Regions from separate parts of the Shewanella japonica genome, predicted to be linked through region 2. Evidence: predicted binding sites of a transcription regulator. Region 2 holds the regulator's gene; each other region holds the start of a gene.
What was found. Region 2 encodes sigma-54, which starts transcription at its own class of promoters, with help from an activator protein. Its sites were predicted from a motif close to GTTGGCACGNNNNTNGNNT; they were not measured.

Region 1 (5,864 bases), 2.3 Mb from region 2:
TGCGCAACCTAATGCCGCTGTTACTCCCGGTGTAAATCGGCTTATCAGGCCATTTTTTGCTAAAAATAGCGACTCTTCAGCACCGCGACCAAAGATATGCGGATCGCCTCCTTTTAGACGAACAACTTTTTTTCCTTGAAAGGCTAATTTGGCCAACAAGGAGTTAATATCATCTTGCTTATAACTAGGTTGACCACAACGTTTTCCGACAAAGTGTCGTTCACAATCAACTGAAACGAGAGATAAAATATCACTGCTTACTAGGCTGTCGTAAACTAATGCGTCAGCTTGAGAAATAATTCTAGCGGCTTTAATGGTCAACAAATCAAGTTGGCCACAACCTGCGCCAACAATCTCAACCTCACCAGCAACTAACTCGCTGCTAGTAACATTAGAAGGATTACTCCCAGCAACACTATGGTTCACTAATTGACTGATTGAATGACTCATCACGCCACCTCCTCTTGAGTTGATTTGGATTGTTTTTTATTTTTTACTGCCACAGTCTCTATTGCCATATCTTCAAGACCAAGTAGCCAAACATCACTTGCACATTGCACCACTTCACTATGGCAACTGCCGCATTGCTTGCCACAACCCAATTCTGACTGTGTCTGTTCAAGCGCTTGTTCAAAATCACCTTGGCACAATATCGCTTCATTACCACTTGTCCGTTGAGCAAACACCAAATTATCTAACGCTTGCAGCATTGAATCCTGAATTTTGGCCTCTGTGACACCAGTACACGCACAAATAAGCGGACTGTTGCCAGCTTTAATCAGTTGATGTAATCGGTTCATTAGCCCTGTATCTACTGTTTCACCGATAAGAAGATGCATCGGCTCAAGGGCGACTTCAACTTGCTGCTTACTTAGCAATTTAAGCGACACTAATTGGCCCTGATTCATATTGCACTGCACATGAATAACTTGCTTATTCAGTAAGCTCACCGTCCACTTTAAAGAGTAACTAGTAGACTGAAAATTAAAGCCTTTTTCCGCATCATCAAAAGCGATGTGATAACACTCACCCGCTGACAAACTTTGCTGAACATTCCAACATGTGCCGGTAAATAACGGGTCATGCTCGCCAAAGATAACCCCTTGTAATGCCAGCTCTACTTTAGTAATGGTTGTTGCTTGGCATTTAAAGCCAGGTTGCTTCGATATTGAGTCTAACTGACTATTTAGTGCTTGATTCACTCCTTTACCAAGGGAGAATTGCGAAGACCAATGCATAGACATGAAAGCCATATCGGGAGATTGATTGTCGTCGGCAACAACCCTCGCCGCAGCTTGAACATTCGATGTGCTCTGTTCGCAACTTACTAGATCACGCTCAGCATCAGGCGTTGCAAAACACACTAAATCGCCATCATTTAACTCAAGCTGTTGAATTTTGATTGGATGTAACGCGACAAGTGGCTCAGGAATACTCGCCCTAAGACTGGCAATGTGGCCAGTGCGAGTCATGGTATGCCACTGATCTCGACTGCGGCCACTATTGAGTAATACTTGATGTTGACCGACACTCAACTCTGACTTGAGCGGCTGTGTTGCAATAAACTGCGCTTTAGTAGAAGGCGTTGAAAATAGCCCATCTTGATATAATCGACGCTCAGTTTGTCCAAGCATTGCGGCACTTGTTACTGGCCATTGAGTTGGCGCTAACCTGTCGTATTCAGCATCAGTTAATTCACTCATGCCAGAGATATCAAATTGTTTTTCAGGAAATTGTGCTTTTACTGCTTTTGAAAGCTGAGCAAACTCTTTAAACACAGCCGCACTGCTTGAGAATGTAAATGCTGCGCTAAACCCCATGCGTTTTGCGACTTCAGCGAGTGCCCACCAATCAGGTTTTGCATTGCCTTTAACGGGTATAAAGCCACGTTGACGAGTGATAACACGTTCGCTGTTAGTGACAGTGCCACACTTTTCTGACCAACCTAAAGCAGGTAATAATATGTCGGCTTGTTTTGCTGTTGCGGCATCTTGGGTGATATCTGATACCACCACAAATGGGCAAGCATCAAGTGCCTGCTGTATTTTTGCTGTGTTCGGTAATGAAACTAACGGGTTTGTTCCCATGATCCATACGGCTTTAATTTTGCCATCAGCCATTGCATCAAATAATTCAACTGCAGTTAACCCCTTATCTTTAGCAATGGATTCGGTTTGCCATACATCTGCTAATAACTGTCGTTCAGGAGCAGAGAATCCCATATGACAAGCAAGTTGTGTGGCAAGTCCGCCTACTTCTCGCCCGCCCATCGCATTAGGCTGACCAGTTAAAGAAAAGAAACCGCAGCCAACTTTACCAATATGACCAAGCGCGAGATGGCAATTGATGATTGCATTCGTCGTTTCGGTACCTGAAGTAGACTGATTCACTCCCTGACAACTGGCAGTAATGACTTTTTCATTGGCAATAAACAACTGATAAAATTGAGTTAATTCGCTTTCCGTCAAGCCTAAAGACGATGCAAGCTGGTCAGTTTTAACAAGATCAGTTTGTGAAGATAGGGTGTGAAGTACAACATCAAAACCTTCTGTGTGCTCATCAATGTACGCCTTATCTTGAGCCTCATTTTCAGAAATAAACTGCAATAAACCATTAAACAACAGACTGTCAGTGCCAGGCGTAATTTGTAAATGTAAATCTGCTTGAGCCGAAGTGGCCGTTTTAGCTGGGTCAACCACAATGATTTTTGTACCAGATTGCTCGCGCGCTTTAATCATTCGTTGAAATAAAACCGGGTGAGTCCAAGCGCTATTCGCCCCAACTAACACAATAACATCCGTTTGCTCAAAATCGTCATAACAGCCCGGCACGACATCTTCACCAAAGGCACGCATATGCCCACTCACAGCCGATGACATGCATAAACGTGAATTGGTATCTACATTGGCTGTACCAATAAAGCCTTTAGCAAGCTTGTTTGCTACGTAATAGTCTTCAGTTAGCAACTGACCAGATAAATAAAAAGCCACAGAGTCTGGCCCGAACTCAGCAATTGTCTTTGTAAAAGAGTCTGCAATTGTTGTTAACGCCACATCCCAGTCAATTGGCTTACCTGACTTACGTTTGGGATAACGCAGTGTATTAGGCTGAACCAAGCTTTCTAGTAAACGTTCGCCTTTAGCACATAACTGTCCTTTATTAGCTGGATGTTGCAGATCACCCTCAAGGTTATACATGGGTGCACTTGCTTTTGAGTTTTTCTGCTCATCGTTAACATGCGGCGTTACCTCTGCAAGAGGCGAAACACTAACACCACAGCCTACTCCACAATAAGCACAACTTGTTTGGATACTAGACCGGATATGAGACATGCAACTTCCTTTTACTGACAAAATTCTATGTCAATAACATCGCAAAAGTTGTGCCAATAGCCAAAGTGATGATTTTAAAGATGTTTTAAATCTGAGGGTAAGGTTTCAATCAAAAACTGTTCTAGATAAGTGCATTATTTTGCACCAATTAAGCGCAAACCATTGAAAACACAGCAATTTAAATACCTCTTTAGGGGTAGTTTAATTATAAGTATCTGAACATGCAGTGGGTTTTTGATATACAAATATCAGTCAATTTAAGGCGCTTGGATCAAAGCAAAAAAAAAGCACCGTCATTAACGGTGCTTTATTCATCAGTTGTTACACAGTTCAACTAGCTCAATTACTGAGCAGAACGACCATCATCATGACAACTATCACAAGTTGGTACGTCACCCACATTCATATCATGTGGCGCGTGACAATCGGCGCACATTAACATGCCGTCATGCGGTGCATGGTTATCATCCATTTCAGCTAATGTACCATGACAGCTTTGACACTGTTCAAACTCATACTCACCATCAGCAGATGGTTCACCATCAGCGTGACAGCTTTCACAGCCACCCATTTCGGCATGGAAATCAGCTAAGTTTTCATCTGACGCAAACGCGTTTGTTGACAATGTCAGTACAGCTAAAGCTGCTGCAAACAAAGCCACAAGAATTTTATTGCTCACTATAATACCCTCCATTTGTGATAATAAAGAAAACGATCATCAATTAGCTTTCTTAGTTATCGGTTATCAGCACGACATTTTGACTCAATATTTTGGCTCAATACTTTGACTCTACAATAAACTTAGCTAACACTGCTTAATTTAGCAACAGTAAATACAACTACCCAAGCCTAACATTGAACCTTCTCCCTTAACATGCGTCACGCGATGTAACCACAAGATTAAAGTGGTCATCATTCTACTCGCACAATTTCAAAAAGAAAGTATTAAAAAAGGAGCCCTTGGGCTCCTTTTCGCAATATTATTAATGTATTAGCTGTTTTTAAGTGCGCTAATGCGTTTGTCTAACGGCGGGTGACTCATTAAGAATTCAGCCATTGAACGCTTACCATTAATACCTAATGCAGCCATTTGTGCTGGCATTGCACCTGTTTCTGGCCCTGTTTTTAAACGCTCTAATGCAGCAATCATTTTATGCTTACCTGCAAGTTTAGCTGCGCCTTCATCGGCTTTAAATTCACGAATACGTGAGAAGTAAGCCACAATCATTGACGCTAAAATACCGAATAGCATGTCCATGACAAAAACTACGGCCATGTACGCAAACATACCTAAACCTTCACCATCTTCGCTGTTATTAGCAACGACATTGTTAACAATGCCAGCAACAACACGAGCGGCAAAAATAACGAAGGTATTAACAACACCTTGAATTAAGGTCAATGTCACCATGTCGCCATTGGCAACGTGGCTAACTTCGTGCGCTAGTACGCCTTCAATTTCGTCTTGAGTCATACCATAAAGTAGACCAGAACTTACCGCGACCAATGCATTGTCTTTGCTTGGGCCAGTAGCAAAAGCATTCATTTCTGGTGATTGGTAAATCGCCACTTCTGGCATTTTGATACCCGCTTGCTCAGCTTGTCGGGCAACCGTTTCAACTAACCAACGTTCAGTGTTATCACGTGGTGTTGTAATGACTTCACACCCCATGGTCTTTTTAGCCATCCACTTAGAAATCGCTAAACTGATGAATGCACCACCAAAACCGAACATGGCAGCAAAAATTAACAACCCGCTCATGCTTGAGGTACTCACCCCAAGTAACGACATCACAATCGAAGCAACTAGCAAAATTGCTAAGTTGGTGCCAATCAATAACATAATACGTAACATTACAACTCCTATCTGGCACTAACGCCGCTTAAAACTTTCTAATAACGTACAACCATGTCTTCATGCATGATTGTTTAAATCTTTTGCCAATTCTACTTTTTACATTGAGCGTATGGCGATAGTTCAATGCATAATGACATAATATGTCCTATTGGGTTATTTTCAAGGTGTCATCGAAAAAAAATGACATAAAATGACAAGTTCTTGAAAATATCACATCAAGCCTAATCTCAGCTGAATGGTCTTCGTTAAATTATGACTTAATCGCTATCAGAGATAAGAAGAGCGCAAAGTCTAGGTAGATAAGATTAATCCAAGCTTAAATTTATCCTCCATTAATCATTTTCCATCCACTTAGGTTATGGTTTGTAATTAATCTTTGTTAATATCCAATAAATATAAGAATAACTAGCGATTAATTAAACAGTTAAGGAAATCGAAATGGCCGTAAATGCATTAATGCTCAGCAGTTCACGTGAAGGCAATACTCCCTATTTAGCCCATGCCATTGAGTTCATCAAACCGCTTACTACTCACGCAAAAAAATGGGTGTTTATTCCCTACGCAGGCGTGAGTGTCGATTATGATAAATATCTTGCAATGGTCACTGAAGGTTTAGCCTCACTGAATATTGAAGTCAGTAGCATTCATCAATACAGTGACCCAAAACAAGCGAT
Region 2 (5,864 bases):
ATTGCGACAGGTAATCCAGCCACATTCTCACAAGAACTCGATGATGGCCGTATCGGTACCGCAAGTGCAAACGAAATAAAATATGAGCTTTCGACCAGTATTTTAACCTTAAAAGGCAATGCAAAACTTGACCAGGCAGGCAGTCAGGTTACTGGTAATCTCATTAGCTATAATATTGATAAACAGCAACTGATCGCTGAAAGCACAGGTGAAGGAAAAGACAGAGTTATCACTATTTTTCAACCAGAAAATTACCCTGACTTGAATAAAGAAAACGAAGAACTTGATAACTCAGACGAAGCGCCGTTAGAAAATAATGATTCGCTTGATAACCCAGATGCTGATACGACTGACAATGTACCTAGCAATGTAACTGAGAATCAAACAGTGACTCCTGAGGCAAATGCTGTTGAAACTAACACTGACGCCCTCCTTGAATCAGTCACCCCTCAAGAATCTGATATTCAAAACTCAACCAATGCAGACATAACGACCCCTGCGGCAGAGCAAAAGCAATAATGACACAAATTACCTTAACAGCTGAGAACTTAGCAAAAAGCTATAAAAGCCGCCAAGTTGTCAAAAACGTTAGCCTAACCGTTAAAACGGGTCAGATTGTTGGTCTTTTAGGGCCAAATGGTGCAGGTAAAACCACAACCTTTTATATGGTTGTTGGCTTAGTCAAAAGCGATAAAGGTCGTATTTTGATTGATTCTGACGACTTGACTGCAGACCCAATGCATTTACGTGCTCGTAAAGGTATTGGTTACTTACCTCAAGAAGCCAGTATTTTTAGAAAACTCACTGTGCACGATAACATCATGGCGGTGCTGCAAACCCGTAAAACCTTATCGAGTGAGCAACGAATCGAAGAGTTAGAGCACTTATTAGAAGAGTTCAATATTACCCATATTCGTGACAGCCAAGGTATGGCTCTATCAGGTGGTGAACGTCGACGTGTAGAAATAGCACGCGCTTTAGCCGCCAATCCTAAGTTTATTTTATTAGATGAACCATTTGCGGGTGTTGATCCTATCTCAGTGATAGATATTAAGAAAATTATTCAACAACTAAAAAATCGTGGTCTTGGAGTATTGATTACTGACCATAATGTCCGTGAAACACTTGATGTATGTGAGCGTGCGTATATTGTCAGCCACGGAGATTTAATTGCTGAAGGTACGCCTGCTGAGATCTTAGACAATCAGCAAGTCAGGTCAGTATACTTAGGTGAGCAATTCAAGCTATAGTTAGCATTCTTTAGTGTACAAGCATGGCATTTTCGCGGCCAACCAGTCCCACTTTTTAGCGTTATACACTAGACTCAAAACTTAACGCTAATTTTTGGCAAAGTAGAACCCAAGTTCGGTTAAAGTCTAGCTAACACTTACAAAGGTGCTAGACCCATAACATTGTAGTCGCGATGATGAAATTCAATTAGGGATAAGCGGTAAATGAAAGCCTCACTCCAACTTAAAATGGGTCAACACCTGACAATGACCCCGCAGTTGCAACAAGCCATTCGCTTATTGCAACTTTCCTCTTTGGAGCTACAGCAAGAAATTCAGCAAGCACTTGACTCAAATCCTCTTCTTGAGCTTGAGGATGAGTTTGCCAAAGCAAAAGAACCAGTCAAAGACAATGCTCAGCAAACTGACACCGATTTTAGCGATAACAGCCAAGTCAGCGTAGAAAAAGACACCTCATCAGTCGATACAACAGAGTCACTTACGAAAGAGTCCATGCCTGAAGACTTACCAATGGATACCACTTGGGATGAAGTCTACACCGCCTCTCCTAACTCAGGTTCTGGCGCTGTAAGCCGTGATGACGATATGCCATTTCAAGGTGAAACGACTGAAGGTTTATACGAACATTTAGAATGGCAAAAAAACTTAACCCCATTTTCTGAAAATGACCTCGCCATTGCGACAGCCATCATCGACGCAATTGATGATAGAGGTTACTTAACCCAATCAACAGAAGATATTCTCGATGCACTCGGTCTTGAGGATATTGAACTTGATGAGGTTGAAGCCGTATTAAAGCGTGTACAACATTTTGATCCAGTGGGCGTCGCTGCAAGAAATTTAAGCGAATGTTTGATGATTCAATTGGGACAATACCCAAGCGAAATCCCTTGCATAGAAAATGTAAAATTACTGATATCTGAACACCTAGATTTAATAGCAGGTCGTGATTTCAGATTACTAATGCGTAAAACCAAGCTTAAAGAAGATGATTTACGCGAAGCGATTCAATTTATCCAAACACTGAACCCTCGCCCAGGGTTACAAATTACTCCAATCAAAGATGAGTACGTCATCCCAGATGTCACAGTGTTTAAAAAGAATGGCCGTTGGGTCGTAGAATTAAACCCAGATAATATGCCTAAAATAGGCGTAAATCAGCAATATGCCGCCATGGCAAAAGGCTCAGCCAATCAAGCTGACAGCCAATTCATTCGCGGTCACTTACAAGAAGCCAAATGGTTTATTAAAAGTATTGAAAGCCGCAATGAAACCCTGTTAAAAGTGGCAAATTGTATTGTTCAATTCCAGCAAGGTTTCTTTGAGTTCGGCGAAGAAGCCATGAAGCCTATGGTTTTAAATGATATTGCCGAAGCGGTAGAGATGCATGAATCGACCATCTCACGGGTTACAACTCAAAAATATATGCACACCCCTCGCGGCCTTTTTGAACTAAAATACTTCTTCTCTAGCCACGTAAGTACCGATGATGGCGGAGAGTGTTCATCTACAGCAATCAGAGCCTTTATCAAAAAGCTGGTCGCTGCAGAAAACCAGAAAAAGCCACTTAGCGATAGTAAAATGGCGACGCTACTGGCTGAACAAGGGATCAATGTTGCTCGGCGTACGATCGCCAAATATCGTGAAGCAATGCTCATCCCTCCCTCAAACCAACGCAAAAGCTTATAAGCCTTTGTTATTGGAGGATGATCTATGCAAATTAACCTGACTGGACACCATATCGAAATTACTCAATCTTTACGTGAGTATGTGCAAACTAAGTTTTCAAAGCTTGAACGTCACTTCGAACAGATCAATAATGTTCACGTTGTGCTCAATGTACAAAAGTTACAACAGATTGCCGAAGCTAAATTGCACCTCAAAGGAGGTGAAGTTTTTGCCGTATCTCAAAACGCAGATATGTATGTCGCAATTGACGCCCTGATAGACAAATTAGACCGTCAGGTAATTAAACACAAAGAGAAGTTAATTAAACACTAACGATGGAACTTCGCACCATCCTGCAGCCGGCGTGCACTACCTGTGCCACTCCGGGCAGTAAGAAAAAGGTACTGGAACTTATCAGCAATTTAATGGCTGACCAGTACCCTACTCTATCTTCACAAGCTATTTTCGAAAGTTTAATAGCACGTGAAAAAATGGGTAGCACAGGTATCGGCAATGGCATTGCGATTCCACATGGGCGTTTAGACGACATTGAATCGCCGATCGCTATTTTGATCAAATGTGAAGAAGCTATCGACTTTGATGCTATTGATAAGAAGCCAGTAGACATTTTATTTGCCTTATTGGTTCCTTCTGAGCAATGTCAGCAACACTTAAGCACGTTATCAAGTATGGCTGAGAAATTAAGCGATAAACTCATCCTTAAAAGACTTCGAAAGAGTCATGACGCTACAGAACTGTATCAGGTTATTACTGCATGAAACTTGTCATCGTATCAGGACGATCGGGCTCAGGTAAGTCAGTTGCTTTAAGAGTGTTAGAGGATTTAGGTTATTACTGTGTTGATAATCTGCCTCTCCCACTGATTGGCAGCCTACTAGAGCAGCTAAAAGGAAATAATGAACTTGTCGCCATCAGTGTTGATGTGCGTAATATCGAAGAGCAAGGCAAAGTATTAGAGCAGCAAATTGCTTTGTTGTCCGACGATACCACGATCATTAGTTTATTTTTAAATGCCAATGATCAAGTACTGCTTAAACGATACAGTGAAACACGTCGATTACACCCGCTGTCAAAAAATCAAATCTCATTACAAGAAGCGATTCAACTTGAAGGTCGATTGCTCGAACCAATCGCCAAAATGGTTGATCACTACATCGACACATCTCAGCTGAATATTTACGATTTGAGCGATCAAGTCCGACAAATTCTTATGGGCAGTGTTGATAAAGAATTAGTCATTCACTTTGAATCATTTGGATTCAAGCACGGTATGCCTACTGAAGCCGACTTTATGTTTGATGTCCGCTTTTTGCCAAACCCACATTGGGAGCCTGAGTTAAGACCATTAACGGGTCTTGATCAACCAGTACAAGAATTCTTAGGCAGACAACCCCTAGTCAATAAGTTCATCTGGCAGATTGAGAATTTATTTGATACTTGGATGCCGCACCTTGAGCGCAATAATCGCAGTTACCTTACCATCGCGATTGGCTGCACAGGTGGACAGCATCGCTCAGTTTATATTGCAGATCAACTCACACAGCGCTTCAGTAACAGTAAACACCAAGTTAGCGCTCGCCACCGAGAGCTCAACCTGTGACGATGAATATCTCCAGAGAAATCACCATCAGTAATAAACTTGGGCTTCATGCTCGAGCGGCAACAAAATTAGCTATATTGGCTACGGAATTTAAAGCCAGCATTACCTTGATTCAAGGTGACAAACAAGCCAGCGCAGCGAGTGTGTTAGGTTTATTAATGCTAGAAAGTGGTATAGGAAAAGTGATTACTGTTCAGGCTGAAGGCCCTGATGCACAGCAAGCACTAGATGCGGTTTGCCAACTGATTAACGACAAATTTGACGAAGAAAGCTAATCCTTTTATATGGTTTAACGCTTTCAGGCTAACTCGTTGCTAGTTATCACTTACTAGCAAAACATTGAAATTTACGACCCCAAACCGCTATCAGCCATGCTTTATTAACCTCCTATTCTACTCGGGAATACGCTTAAACTAAGCTTTTGCGCTGCGCAAAGCGCATTAAAACAGTCAACGGCAAATTATCAACAACAAACAGTTATAGTTAACTATAATAATGTCATGACCCACACCATAACCTGCTTATTTTTTATACGGCAATCAACACCATATTAGAAACTGCTTCTCCCTTTACACACTGTTAAGTTAATATTAGCAATCGAATTTTTGAGGAGTGGCGAATGAGTATCGAAGTGATAGATAGCGAACTTACAGAACAGCGCCTAAATCAGCTCACCCAAGCACTTGGTAGTGGTATGTTTGTGCATGTGCGCAATATGCTGCATGATATGGCCGCTTCTGATGTCGCCCTCATTCTTGAGTCATCTCCCCCTAAAACACGCCAAGTGTTGTGGCAACTTATCGACCAAGAACAAGCCGGTGAAATTCTTGAAGAACTCGGTGAAGAGTTAAAAGATTCGCTTATCAGTGGCATGACACCTGAAAAAGTTGCGCAAGCCACTTCAGGAATGGACACCGATGACCTGGCTTATATTTTACGTAGCTTGCCAGATGCAGTGTATAAGAAAGTACTGCAATCGATGAGTAGCCAAGACCGTCACCGAGTTGAACAAGCGTTATCCTACCCTGAAGATACTGCCGGCAGTATCATGAATACCGATACCGTGACTTTACGTCCTGACGTGAATATTGATGTGGTACTGCGTTACTTACGCCAACGAGGCAATTTACCCGATACGACAGATACACTCTATGTGGTCGACAAAAACGACCATGTACTTGGCGGTGTCCGTTTAGCCGATCTATTAACCTGTAACCCTAGCGAAACGATCCGCAGCATCATGGATCCGGAGCTTGAAAGTATCCCTGTTGATATGCCAGATAATGAAGTGGCACAGTTATTCGAACGTCATGACTGGATTTCAG
Region 3 (5,864 bases), 810 kb from region 2:
TTCAGCAAGGTAGTTTACAGTTTACTAGTAACTCTTTAGATATGGCGATAAGTGGCGGTGGTTTCTTTGTGACATCATCAGGTGTGGGAGTTCAAGATCACGCATTCACTCGTGCTGGCGCATTTAAAGTTAACTCAGAAAGTTACATGACTGATTCTGCTGGTAACTATTTACAAGGGTTCCCTGTTGATGCTGACGGTAACTCTACCTCGGTTAGTTTAACGACGACTCAACCAATTAAGATCCCTGATACGGCAGGTAGCCCAGTGAAAACTGAGAATATTGGCCTACAGATGAACCTTGATGTGGGTGAAACGCCATTAGATCCTGCTAACTTTGATCCCAACGATCCTGACACGTTTAATAAATCGACTTCAGTGACGATTTATGACTCACTTGGTGAATCGCACATTATGACCACCTATTTTGTTAAGCCGACAGAAGGGGCTTATACCGGTGAAAGTAATTGGGTTGCATTCTATGCTGTAGATGGCAAACAAGTTGACCTTGACCAAGCAAATGGTGGTTCATACGGCGCTGATACGACTGGTGACGGTGTTGCTGATACGACAAGATTTGCTGAAAATGCATCGGGCTGGAAAGGCTCGGTATTAAAGTTCAATGATGCGGGCGCATATACAGGCTCAGATCCTGCGGTAGTTGAAACGGTTGAGCTGGGTGTTAATGGTGCTAACGTATTAGGCCCTGGCGCTGATGGTAGTCAAAAAGTTACCGTTGGATTTAATAATCCAACTCAATATGCATCTCCATTTGAAGTGACTGAGTTAACTCAAGATGGTACCACCGTCGGTCGTTTGACTAACGTAGGTATTGGCGAAGATGGCTTAGTGACAGCAAGTTACAGTAACGGTTCGACTGAACCATTAGCTCGAGTTGCTTTGGTTCGTTTTGCTAACGAGCAAGGTTTAACTCAAGTGGGTAATACTTCTTGGAAAGCCAGCTTGGATTCTGGTCCAGCGCTAGCAGGTGAAGCAAATAGTGGTACCTTTGGTAGTATTCGTTCATCGGCGCTTGAACAATCTAACGTCGATTTGACCACTGAGTTAGTGGATTTGATTTCTGCACAACGTAACTTCCAAGCGAACTCTCGTACACTTGAAGTGAATAACACGTTAAATCAGTCGATTCTTCAAATTCGATAAGTTTGACTTGTTTTGACAAAGAGTTGCCGCAACGGCAACTCTTTGCCTTTTCATTTTTTGCCTCTTATTGTTTTTCTTTTCACTTCCTGCTTTTCAAATACATTTCATTTAGTTAGCCATTCTCTATTCACAATTTATATATTGGCACACTCATTGCTAGTTCTAGTTATATCTTTAGTTATGTAAAAAGTTTGACGGAGCGGCAGATGGACAAATTACTGTATGTTGCCATGAGTGGGGCAAAGCAAAATATGAATGCTTTGGCTGTTCGTGCCAATAATTTAGCCAATGCGAATACCGATGGTTTTAAAGCTGATTTGGCTCAAGCTCGCTCTATGCAAGCGTTTGGGGAAGGCTTACCGACACGTGTCTTTTCTATGACTGAAAGCCCTGGGCAAAATTTTAGTTCAGGCCCAATTAAAACTACGGGTCGTGATTTAGACATTGCGATTAAAGATAAAGGTTGGATTGCAGTGCAGGGTGCTGATGGCGGCGAAGCGTATACCCGCTCCGGTAGTCTAAGTTTTGACAGTACAGGCTTATTAACTAATGGTCGAGGCAACCCTGTTATGGGAGAGGCTGGACCGATAGTTTTGCCGCTACCAATCGACAAAGTTCAAATCTCGCCTGATGGCATTATTTCTGTAAGACCTCAGGGTGCAACTGCGGATGTGGTTGAAGAAGTGGCACGAATTAAATTAGTTAATCCATCAAATGAAGAAATGATGCGTGGTGAAGATGGGTTATTTAGGCTGACTTCGGGCTTAAATGCGCCGAACGATCCTAATGTGAATATCGAAACAGGGGCTGTTGAAGGCAGTAATGTTAACGCTGTTTCAGAAATGGTGGCGTTAATTGATATCCAGCGTCAATACGAAATGCAAGTGAAGATGATGAAAAATGCCGAAGAGCTAGACCGTGCTTCATCATCCTTAATGAGAGTTAGTTAGGAGTAATAATTATGCATCCCGCTTTATGGATCAGTAAAACAGGCTTAGATGCCCAACAAACCGATATTGCAGTTATTTCTAATAACGTGGCGAATGCGAGCACCGTAGGTTACAAAAAAAGCCGTGCAGTATTCGAAGACTTGCTATATCAAACAGTCAATCAAGCTGGTGGTATAAGTGCTGATAATACTAAGCTGCCGAATGGTTTGAACATTGGTGCCGGTACTAAGGTCGTGGCAACTCAAAAAATGTTCACCCAAGGTAACATGTTAACCACAGATAACTCGTTAGATTTAATGATTGAAGGCCCTGGATTTTTTGAGGTCGAGATGCCTGATGGCACCGCTGCTTATACCCGAAATGGTCAATTTAGCTTAGATGAAAATGGCCAGATTGTGACTCCAGGTTCTGGTTATGTCGTGCAACCGTCAATCACCATACCTGATGATGCAACTTCAATTACAGTCTCTGCCGAAGGTGAAGTATCAGTAAAATTATCTGGCGCGACAGAAAGCACAGTTGTTGGACAGTTAGCCATGAGCGATTTCATTAATCCATCAGGGTTAGATCCATTAGGGCAAAACTTGTATACCGAAACTGGCGCAAGTGGAACGCCTATTCAGGGAACAGCTTCTTTAGATGGCCTAGGCGCTATTCGCCAAGGGGCATTAGAAACATCAAACGTTAATGTGACTGAAGAGCTAGTAAACCTGATTCAAAGTCAGCGTATTTACGAAATGAACTCTAAAGTGATATCAGCTGTTGATCAGATGATGTCTTACGTGACTCAGAACCTATAACTGTTATTGAAAGGAACTGGATTATGAATAAATACCTAGCGTTAGCATCCGTTATTTTCATTGCCGGTTGTAGTTCAACGCAACAAAAACCTATACCTGATGATCCATTTTATGCGCCAGTGTATCCAGAAGCATCACCAACTAAAATGGTGTCGACGGGGTCGATTTACATGGACCATCAATCGTCTAGCTTATATTCAGATATACGAGCACATAAAGTCGGTGACATTATCACAGTGCTGTTAAATGAATCGACTCAAGCTAAAAAAAGCGCCAATAACGAAATCAAAAAAGACTCTAATCTGAGTGTTGACCCTATCTATGCTGGTGGCGGCAATGTGACGATTAAAGGTGTACCACTTGATTTACGTTATTCTGATGCGATGGACACCAAGCGTGAAGCTGATGCTGACCAATCTAACAGCCTTGATGGCAGTATCTCAGCTAACGTGATGCAAGTGCTCAGTAATGGCAACTTGGTTATCCGTGGTGAAAAATGGATTTCGATTAACAATGGCGATGAATTTATTCGTGTTACAGGCATGGTAAGAAGTCAAGATATCACTCCTGAGAATACAGTTCAGTCAACTCGAGTAGCCAATGCCCGCATTCAATATAGCGGAACGGGTACATTTGCAGATGTTCAAAAAGTAGGGTGGTTAAGCTCATTCTTTATGAGCGAATGGTGGCCTTTCTAAGGAGTATGCCATGAAAATTTCATCTTTATTTATCTCCATTACCCTTACCGTCTCTGTTGCATTAACGGTATTTTCTGCGCCAGTTCAAGCACAGCGAATTAAAGATATTGCCAACGTTCAAGGTGTACGTAGTAACCAACTGATTGGTTATGGTCTTGTGGTTGGTTTGCCAGGCACTGGTGAAAAAACCAAATACACTGAACAAACATTCAGAACCATGCTGAAAAACTTTGGCATTAATTTACCTGATAATGTGAACCCTAAAACCAAGAATGCGGCGGTGGTAGCGGTGCATGCAGAGATGCCAGCATTTATTAAGCCCGGTCAAAATATTGACATTACCGTATCGAGTTTAGGTGAAGCAAAAAGCTTACGTGGCGGCACTTTACTGCAAACCTTTTTAAAAGGGGTTGATGGCAATGTTTACGCTATCGCACAAGGCAGTCTAGTGGTCAGTGGTTTCAGTGCAGAAGGTTTAGATGGTTCGCAAGTGATTCAAAATACGCCAACAGTTGGGCGTATTCCTGGTGGCGCGATTGTTGAACGCAGTGTGATGAGTCCATTTGCGACAGGGGATCATCTAACTTTTAACCTACGTCGTTCAGATTTTTCTACCGCTAAAAGTATGGCAGATGCAATTAACGACTTTTTAGGTCCAGGTATGGCAAGAGCGTTAGATGCAACCTCTATTCAAGTCAGTGCGCCTCGTGATGCATCACAGCGAGTTTCTTTTTTAGCGACATTAGAAAATGTTGAAGTCGAGATAGCTGATGAATCTGCGAAAGTGATTGTTAACTCACGCACTGGCACCATTGTCGTTGGCCAAAATGTGCGTTTAATGCCTGCAGCTGTGACGCATGGCGGATTAACGGTCACCATTGCAGAAGCTACGCAAGTTTCGCAGCCAAATGCATTTGCAAATGGTCAAACGGTTGTCACTACAGATAGCACAATTGATGTTGCTGAAGAAGACAGTCGTATGTTTTTGTTTGATCCAGGTACGACATTAGATGAGCTTGTACGTGCTGTAAACCTGGTTGGCGCAGCGCCTTCTGATGTGCTTGCAATATTAGAAGCGTTAAAGATGGCAGGCGCTTTGCATGGTGAACTTATCATCATCTAAATATTGTCGGTACGACTATGGAAAAGCTGTCAAATTCATCGCACTTTCTGGATCTAGGAGGACTAGATTCATTACGTTCTCAGGCTCAGAAAGACGAGAAAGCGGCACTTAAAGAAGTCGCTAAACAGTTTGAAGGTATCTTTATTCAAATGCTGATGAAAAGCATGCGTGATGCTAACGCAGCTTTTAAATCAGACAGTCCAATGAACAGTCAAACCACTGAGTTTTTTGAGAACATGCGTGATCAACAAATGTCAGTGGACTTGTCTGATAAAGGTATGCTGGGCATTGCTGATTTAATGGTTCAGCAATTATCACCTCAAGATACACCATTTAAGCCTGCCTCTGTCCTTCGTGGCGATATTGATGCAAACATTCAACATGGTTTATTTGATAACAAATCAGCAGACATTGCGGTCAGTCCAATAGCGTCGTTTGCACAAAAAACACCCAATGAACCAGTAGTAAATGTTAATCAGCTTGCCAGTCATCACTCGGTTATCGATGAGCAAGCAATGGCGAAAATTCTGGCAGGCGAAAAGGGCACTTCAGTTGCCGCTAATGGCAATCAATTGCCGCAATCAGTCAATAAAGCGCCGTCCGAATTTAGCAACCCTGCGCATTTTGTTAATACGCTTTATCCTCATGCTGAAAAAGCAGCTAAAGCTCTCGGAACAACACCTGAAGTGTTGCTTGCTCAGTCAGCACTTGAAACAGGCTGGGGTCAGAAAATGATCAGACGTCAAGACGGCACGGCTAGTAATAACCTGTTTAACATTAAAGCCGATACTCGCTGGCAGGGTGATAAGACATCGGTGAACACCTTGGAGTATGAGCAAGGCAAGGCTGTTAAACAAAGAGCTGACTTTAGAATGTACGACAGTATTGAACAAAGCTTTAATGATTTTGTGTCCTTTATCGCCAATGGTGAACGTTACCAAGAGGCCAAAAAAGTGGCTGCAGAACCTGCAAAATTTATTAATGAGTTACAAAAAGCTGGCTACGCCACTGATCCTCAATACGCAAAGAAAGTGCTAAAAGTGATGGAAACAGTGACTAATGGACTTAAGTCTGCATTACCAGGAGAGACTAACTAATGGCTGTTGATTTATTAAATATCGCCCGCACCG
Region 4 (5,864 bases), 2.3 Mb from region 2:
TTTTTTACCGCGTGAGGGAAGTATTGGCTCTGCGTTTAGCTTGACTGCTTTACAGGGCTGAGTGAGATATTTCGTGCTATTAATGCCAATTTCAACTCCGTTTTGTAGTTGTGACATCGCCTTGTCATCGATATCGCCATCCACTTGAACATAATATTCTTTTTCGATGCCTTTACTTCTCACTTTATGGCTCATCATGCCGTCAGTTGTTAGCAGTAATAAGCCTTCAGAATCATGGTCTAATCGACCAATTGCCATGGTTTTATCTGGAAACTGACATAACTCGCCCAATAAGTGTTTTTTCTTTCGAGTTTCAGGCACAAACTGACTTAAAAAACCAAAGGGTTTAAATATTTTGAAATGCTTATGGGACTGAATATCGTCAGTTGTTGGTGTTAAACAAGTAACATTGTCTGTAGGCATGAAGGGCTCGGTATTACGACAGAAAATAAATGAATAAAGCCTAGGGATTAGGCTTTATTCATTAAGCTGATTGATGAATAAGCTATTTATTGTCTTGCTAAACGGTGCGTCTCTGGAGGTTGCTCAAGGTCGCTTCTGAATGGGTTGATATCCAATCCACCGCGGCGAGTATAACGTGCATAAACAGTGAGCTTAGTACAATGACAGTATCGTTTTAGGTCGGTAAAAATACGCTCTACACATTGCTCATGAAATTCATTATGTTGGCGGAATGAGATTAAATAGCGCAATAGCTTTTCATGATTAATCTTTGGGCCTTGATAACGGATCATCACACTTCCCCAATCAGGCTGTGAAGTGATTAAACAGTTAGATTTTAATAAGTTTGATGTGAGTGTTTCGACAACATTTTTCTCTTCAGTGCTGTCTTGCAAGTACTCAGGGTTAAATTCATAATCATTGACTTCAATATCTAGCTCATCGATACAATTGCCAGGTAGTTCAACAATACGTTGAGTATTGAAATGCTTAGGCTCAATCACTTTCACTGTTACCTTACCATTAGCGCATTGGCTTAAGTCAGTGGTTAAGGTTTGCTGAACGTGGTCTACACTGTCAAAACGTGTTTGGTTAAAGCTGTTTAAATACAACTTGAACGATTTTGATTCGATTAAATTATCACTTTCGATAGCAAGGTAAACTTCAATCATTGCGACCATAGGTTTACCTTTGGCGTTCAACCAAGATAACTCGTAGCCAGTCCAAATATCTGCCCCTTGAAACGGCAGAGTATCAGTTAATTCAATAGCGTCGCGATTAAGTTTACGAGGAACCCCTTGCAGCAGTGAAGCATCATATTCTGCTTGATATTGCGTCGATTGACCTAAAGTGAGTCCTTTAAGTGCATCTGCATCACTATAGGGGTCGTGATTGTGTGTCATCTAGTCTGTTTCCGTGTCAAAATAGACTTTTATTATAACCCAAAACTGGAGCATCTTAAGTGTCTTGTTCAACTTCATTGGAACATTTTTCTAGCCGTTATATACAAGCTTATCAGGATGTATTAGACGAGTTACCCCGTTATTTCCCACTTGGGCAAGGATCCGCTTGTATTGAAGGCAAGTATGATCTTGAATCTGACGGTGCGGTTTTTTGGAAAGCGGTAAAACGAAAAAGTAATTCAGATTTCAGTAATGTAGAACATGCATTAGACATCAAGCTTCATCAAGACATTAATGCCTTTTATGGTGAGTTTTTTTCTGCGCCACTTTTTTTCGATTCTAAATGGGGCGAAGGGGAGTTACTGCAGGTTTGGAACCAGCAAGATTTTGAATCTTTGCAACAAAATGTAATTGGCCACTTAATGATGAAGAAAAAGCTTAAACAAGCACCAACTTGGTTTGTTGGCGTTTTAGGTGATGGCGAACAGATGATTACTGTCGATAATGAAGATGGCAGTGTGTGGATTGAAATTCCAGGTGATAGGCCCAAAGATAAATTAGCCGATAGTCTTGCGGAATTTATTGATGCGCTAACACCACGAGTAACGCCGCCGGTAGAGCCGATTGTAGAGGAATATGTTGCTCATCCAGGTATTTGGCAGCGAATGAAAATGATGTGGAATGATTTGATTAAAGGCAAGAAATAATTGCTTATTCGGACATAAAATAAAAAAGCCAGGCTATAGATCAGGCTATAGATGCGGTCTGGCTTTTTTATTGAATGAACCGATAATGCGTTATCAGCTAACTCGTTGTATTAGTATCTATTGACGAGAAGATAATTTTACTGATGATCCCATGAGATATTCGATACAATTCGACATGGCTCGCACCTAAAGTGGAACATGTCTAATAATGGCTCATCTAAACGCCACGCTTTTGAGCCGCAACGTGGACAAGCTCGGTTTTTTTCACTGGCAAGGTTTTCGCCACCGACACGGTATAAATAATAATAAGTTGGGATTTTAGTTAAATACTCAACTCCGCCCCTGATATCCCAGCCCCGTCTAAATAAATCACTTTGATGACTGGTAATTTCTTCTAATGCTGCAAATTCAGCCTTTGTGGCCGCTGCCATTTGTAATTCATCACAGGCTTGCCACTCTGTCTGCCAGCGAATGACGCGTTTATGATCGCCGTTAAAGGTTGCAGGCAGCTGATACAGTGGAATGGGGAGTAAGTTATCGCCAGATCGGATAGGTGAACACATATGTACATAGCTGGTATATAACACTTGCCAGCTAGGCTGCTCCGTATTGCTGACTTCAGAGTTAATATCTTGGCCTATATATTTCTCGCGCGGTGCTAACAGTTTTGCGTCTGTTAATTGTTGTAAGGCTTGTTTAGTCCAAGGACTATTGTGACGAGTTGCTAAGCTGGTTTTTTCTGGCATCAACAATCGCACTTTAAACTCACCTTCGTTAAAGGCGACTGCAAATTCTCTTCCCAATATTTGACCGTTTGCTCGTAATGATTCGAGATAATGGTTGATGGCTTTTTCTGCCGCGGTGATGGTGGTATCCGCAAAACATTCAAATCTGAGCTCAGTGACAAACATGGGAGTTCCGTTAATGTGTTAAGTGTTTGGGTGTCGTTAAAAAGTCTTGTGGTCAATCTAATTTAAACTAATAACAGCCTTATGATTGATTTTCTAATTGGGCGATACGCTGTTCTAGCGATTCAATTTTTTTGTCAAAGTCAGCTTTCATTTGTTGAATTTGCGTTTGAAATAGTTGCTCAAGTTGTTGTCGCTCAGTATTGGCTGTTTGTTTGGTCGACTCTAGCGCATCGCCTAGATCTGGCAAGGTTTGCCACTGATCTTTTGGGATAGCTTTAAACTGTTGCAAGCCTTGGATTAACAAAGGCATTGGCACTTTACCACCCAGTTTTCCTTTTACTAATGCCATCGTCGGAGTGTGGCCATTCATTGCAATGGTTTTGGCCGCTGCGAGGACTTGTTCGATTGGACTCATAATTAGTGAAAATCCTCAATGTTGATTGGTGAAAATGATGATTTAATCAAATGTTATTTTAAAAATATAATAAAATCAATAATATAACTTTTGGCATGCTTTTAGCTTAATCATAATGGACAACATTATAACGTATCTCAAAAACAGTTTGAGTAGAAATTACGTGAGAATCATTTTAATAATAAGGAAGTATCATGAAAGCAAAATTGGGTTTAGCATTGTTAATGGCTGTAAGCAGTCTTTCATTGAGTGGTTGTGTGTTGAATGTGGGTGATCACGAAGGTAATCGCAGCAGCTCTTATTGGGAAAAACAACAACAAACTAATCGTACTAATTTATCTAAGTTGACGATTGGTATGGCGCGAGATCAAGTAACGACTCTAATGGGTACTGCTGATTTCAGTGAGGCTTATGTTACTCAAGCTGACGCAGACAGTCCGAAAAAAGAAGTCCATGTATTCTTTTATCGTACTCAGTGGAGCAAAGGTGATGGTAAAACCACTAAGGATGAATGTACTCCTGTGGTGATCAGTGATAATAAATTAGTTGGTTGGGGCGATACGGCTTACCAAAAAATCTAGACTGTAGTTACTGTTATTGCCTTAATAATACGTCCAGTTGGTCGACGAGTTCTGACCACTGGGCGTCTTGCGTTAAGGCCTCTGTAATAAATGCTTTTTGTGCTTCATTCCAAAAGCTAGCTTGGGTAATTGGTATTTCGTTAGGAATGTTATGCGTAGTAATAAAGTGCTCAATTCCAGTCGGTGATGCATCCAGTCCGAGTTGTTCAAATAGGTGGTTTAACGTTATTGAGGTGGTATCCATGATGACGACCTTATTAAGAAGTGAATGGACTTATCTGCATTAAGCCTAGGCGAGCGGATTAAAATTGCAATATGTTTCAAACTTGTTAACTTGTAACTATTCACTGAACTTCAATGAGACTGAAATTATGGAACAGACTACTATGGCGGAATATCGTGCAGTGTACCTGACAGCAGAAGATTTACGGGTGGCTGCGTCGATAATATATAACGCCTATCATGATGATCCGTTTTTCATTGAAGCCTTGTCCACGGCTAATAAAGCCAGTTACGAGCAAAAATTACGTGCCGCTATCAGGGAAGAATTAACTGAATTATGGCAGCAAGAGCAACCTTTAATTGGCTGGTTTAATGGTGAAAGATTGATTGGTGTTGCGTGCGTGATTACTCATCAAGTGCCATTAGGTGAAAGCCGCTATTGGCATTGGCGTTTGAAAATGGTGCTGGGAACCGGTTGGAGCTCCACGCAAGCATTAATCAACAAAGAGAATAGTATTTTAGAAAGCCTACCAAGTAATCAATATGGCATTCTGCAGTTTATAGCGTTATCGCCCATTGAACAGGGTAAAGGGAATGGCGCTAAATTGATTCACGCTGTGTTAAGTTGGTGTGATGACCAACCTGAACTCGATGGTATCGGCGTGTTTATTAATAATCCTAAACACAGTGAGTTATTTATCCGTGAGGGTTTTCAGCACCTTTCTCAACTAACGATCGGCACTGTAGATGGTGAAGTATTGATATATTCGAGTAAATAACTCGGTTCGCAGTTTATATAGTGAGCGTATTGATTTAATCGCTAGGTAGGATGGAAAATGAGCACGAAAAAATACCAAGACTTTAATTCTTTTTATCCTTTTTATTTATCTCAACATCAAGATGTAACATGCAGACGACTTCACTATATCGGTAGCGGAATTATTGTGGTCATGTTGATTATAGTGTTGTTATCACAACAATGGTGGCTTTTATGGACATTGCCCGTAATCGGTTATGGCTTTGCTTGGGTTGGTCACTTCTTCTTTGAAAAGAATAAACCCGCCACATTTGAGTACCCCTTTTATAGTTTACTTGCTGACTGGGTCATGTTTGCACAAATGTTAAAAAATAAACTCGGCCTCAAGAAAAACTCTGGTTAAGTGTTAATCAGGAATGTAAGAGATCTCTCACCTTACTGTAGGTTTTCATATTCTTTAATCGAGTTAATTTCTTTTATTTAATTTTTATGTTCTTTTAAAACAATAATTTAGTTGTTTTAGTTTGACGTAGGCTATTGTGAATATTTTGTTTCATCCACTTTTTTCCATTTTTCTATTACATGATTTCAATACAATAAAGTCACTAAGCAATTAATTGAATGACTAAACAAATCGTTACAGGAAGTAACTTTTTAAAAAGTCAGTGAACAGTAATAGTAGTGCTTAGAAAGTATTTGGCGATTAACACTCAGGATGAGAGTTATTGATACGAATACATGTAATGATTTTCAGGATGAAAGTAGGACACGCTCAAGGAGTGGGCAAAAGCTCAGTTAAGGATTAACTGAAACATGGATGACCCCAAGTCAGGAAGATATGGGTAGCAGGAAGCAAATACCAGGAAGGTAATTTTAGGAGTTAGATTCGGTCAAAAGGATTGACTGT

Region 1: SJ2017_RS08655 (nitrate reductase) is a predicted target of sigma-54. The motif match lies at 3,372-3,390, and genes of this name have one in related genera.
Region 3: flgF (flagellar basal-body rod protein FlgF) is a predicted target of sigma-54. The motif match lies at 1,304-1,322, and genes of this name have one in related genera.
Region 4: SJ2017_RS07075 (DUF3192 domain-containing protein) is a predicted target of sigma-54. The motif match lies at 3,487-3,505, and genes of this name have one in related genera.

What each region holds. Positions count from the first base shown of each region.
Region 1 covers NZ_CP020472.1:2,026,374-2,032,237, reverse strand. The annotation lists gene cobA (uroporphyrinogen-III C-methyltransferase) at 1-450, opposite strand, end outside; gene SJ2017_RS08655 (nitrate reductase) at 450-3,332, opposite strand; gene cctA (tetraheme c-type cytochrome CctA) at 3,676-4,011, opposite strand; gene htpX (protease HtpX) at 4,324-5,187, opposite strand; gene pepE (dipeptidase PepE) at 5,629-5,864, shown strand, end outside.
Region 2 covers NZ_CP020472.1:4,297,265-4,303,128, forward strand. The annotation lists partial or broken gene lptA (lipopolysaccharide transport periplasmic protein LptA) at 1-324, shown strand, start outside; gene lptB (LPS export ABC transporter ATP-binding protein) at 519-1,250, shown strand; gene SJ2017_RS18450 (RNA polymerase factor sigma-54) at 1,455-2,939, shown strand; gene hpf (ribosome hibernation promoting factor) at 2,964-3,251, shown strand; gene ptsN (PTS IIA-like nitrogen regulatory protein PtsN) at 3,254-3,697, shown strand; gene rapZ (RNase adapter RapZ) at 3,694-4,539, shown strand; gene SJ2017_RS18470 (HPr family phosphocarrier protein) at 4,542-4,814, shown strand; gene mgtE (magnesium transporter) at 5,159-5,864, shown strand, end outside.
Region 3 covers NZ_CP020472.1:3,486,968-3,492,831, reverse strand. The annotation lists gene flgE (flagellar hook protein FlgE) at 1-1,163, shown strand, start outside; gene flgF (flagellar basal-body rod protein FlgF) at 1,370-2,113, shown strand; gene flgG (flagellar basal-body rod protein FlgG) at 2,125-2,913, shown strand; gene flgH (flagellar basal body L-ring protein FlgH) at 2,937-3,611, shown strand; gene SJ2017_RS15020 (flagellar basal body P-ring protein FlgI) at 3,622-4,734, shown strand; gene flgJ (flagellar assembly peptidoglycan hydrolase FlgJ) at 4,752-5,831, shown strand; gene flgK (flagellar hook-associated protein FlgK) at 5,831-5,864, shown strand, end outside.
Region 4 covers NZ_CP020472.1:1,641,098-1,646,961, forward strand. The annotation lists gene SJ2017_RS07050 (pseudouridine synthase) at 1-423, opposite strand, end outside; gene queF (NADPH-dependent 7-cyano-7-deazaguanine reductase QueF) at 510-1,364, opposite strand; gene syd (SecY-interacting protein) at 1,424-2,071, shown strand; gene SJ2017_RS07065 (Zn-ribbon-containing protein) at 2,209-2,982, opposite strand; gene SJ2017_RS07070 (DNA-binding protein) at 3,062-3,397, opposite strand; gene SJ2017_RS07075 (DUF3192 domain-containing protein) at 3,592-3,978, shown strand; gene SJ2017_RS07080 (DUF2789 domain-containing protein) at 3,992-4,222, opposite strand; gene SJ2017_RS07085 (GNAT family N-acetyltransferase) at 4,350-4,979, shown strand; gene SJ2017_RS07090 (Mpo1-like protein) at 5,037-5,360, shown strand.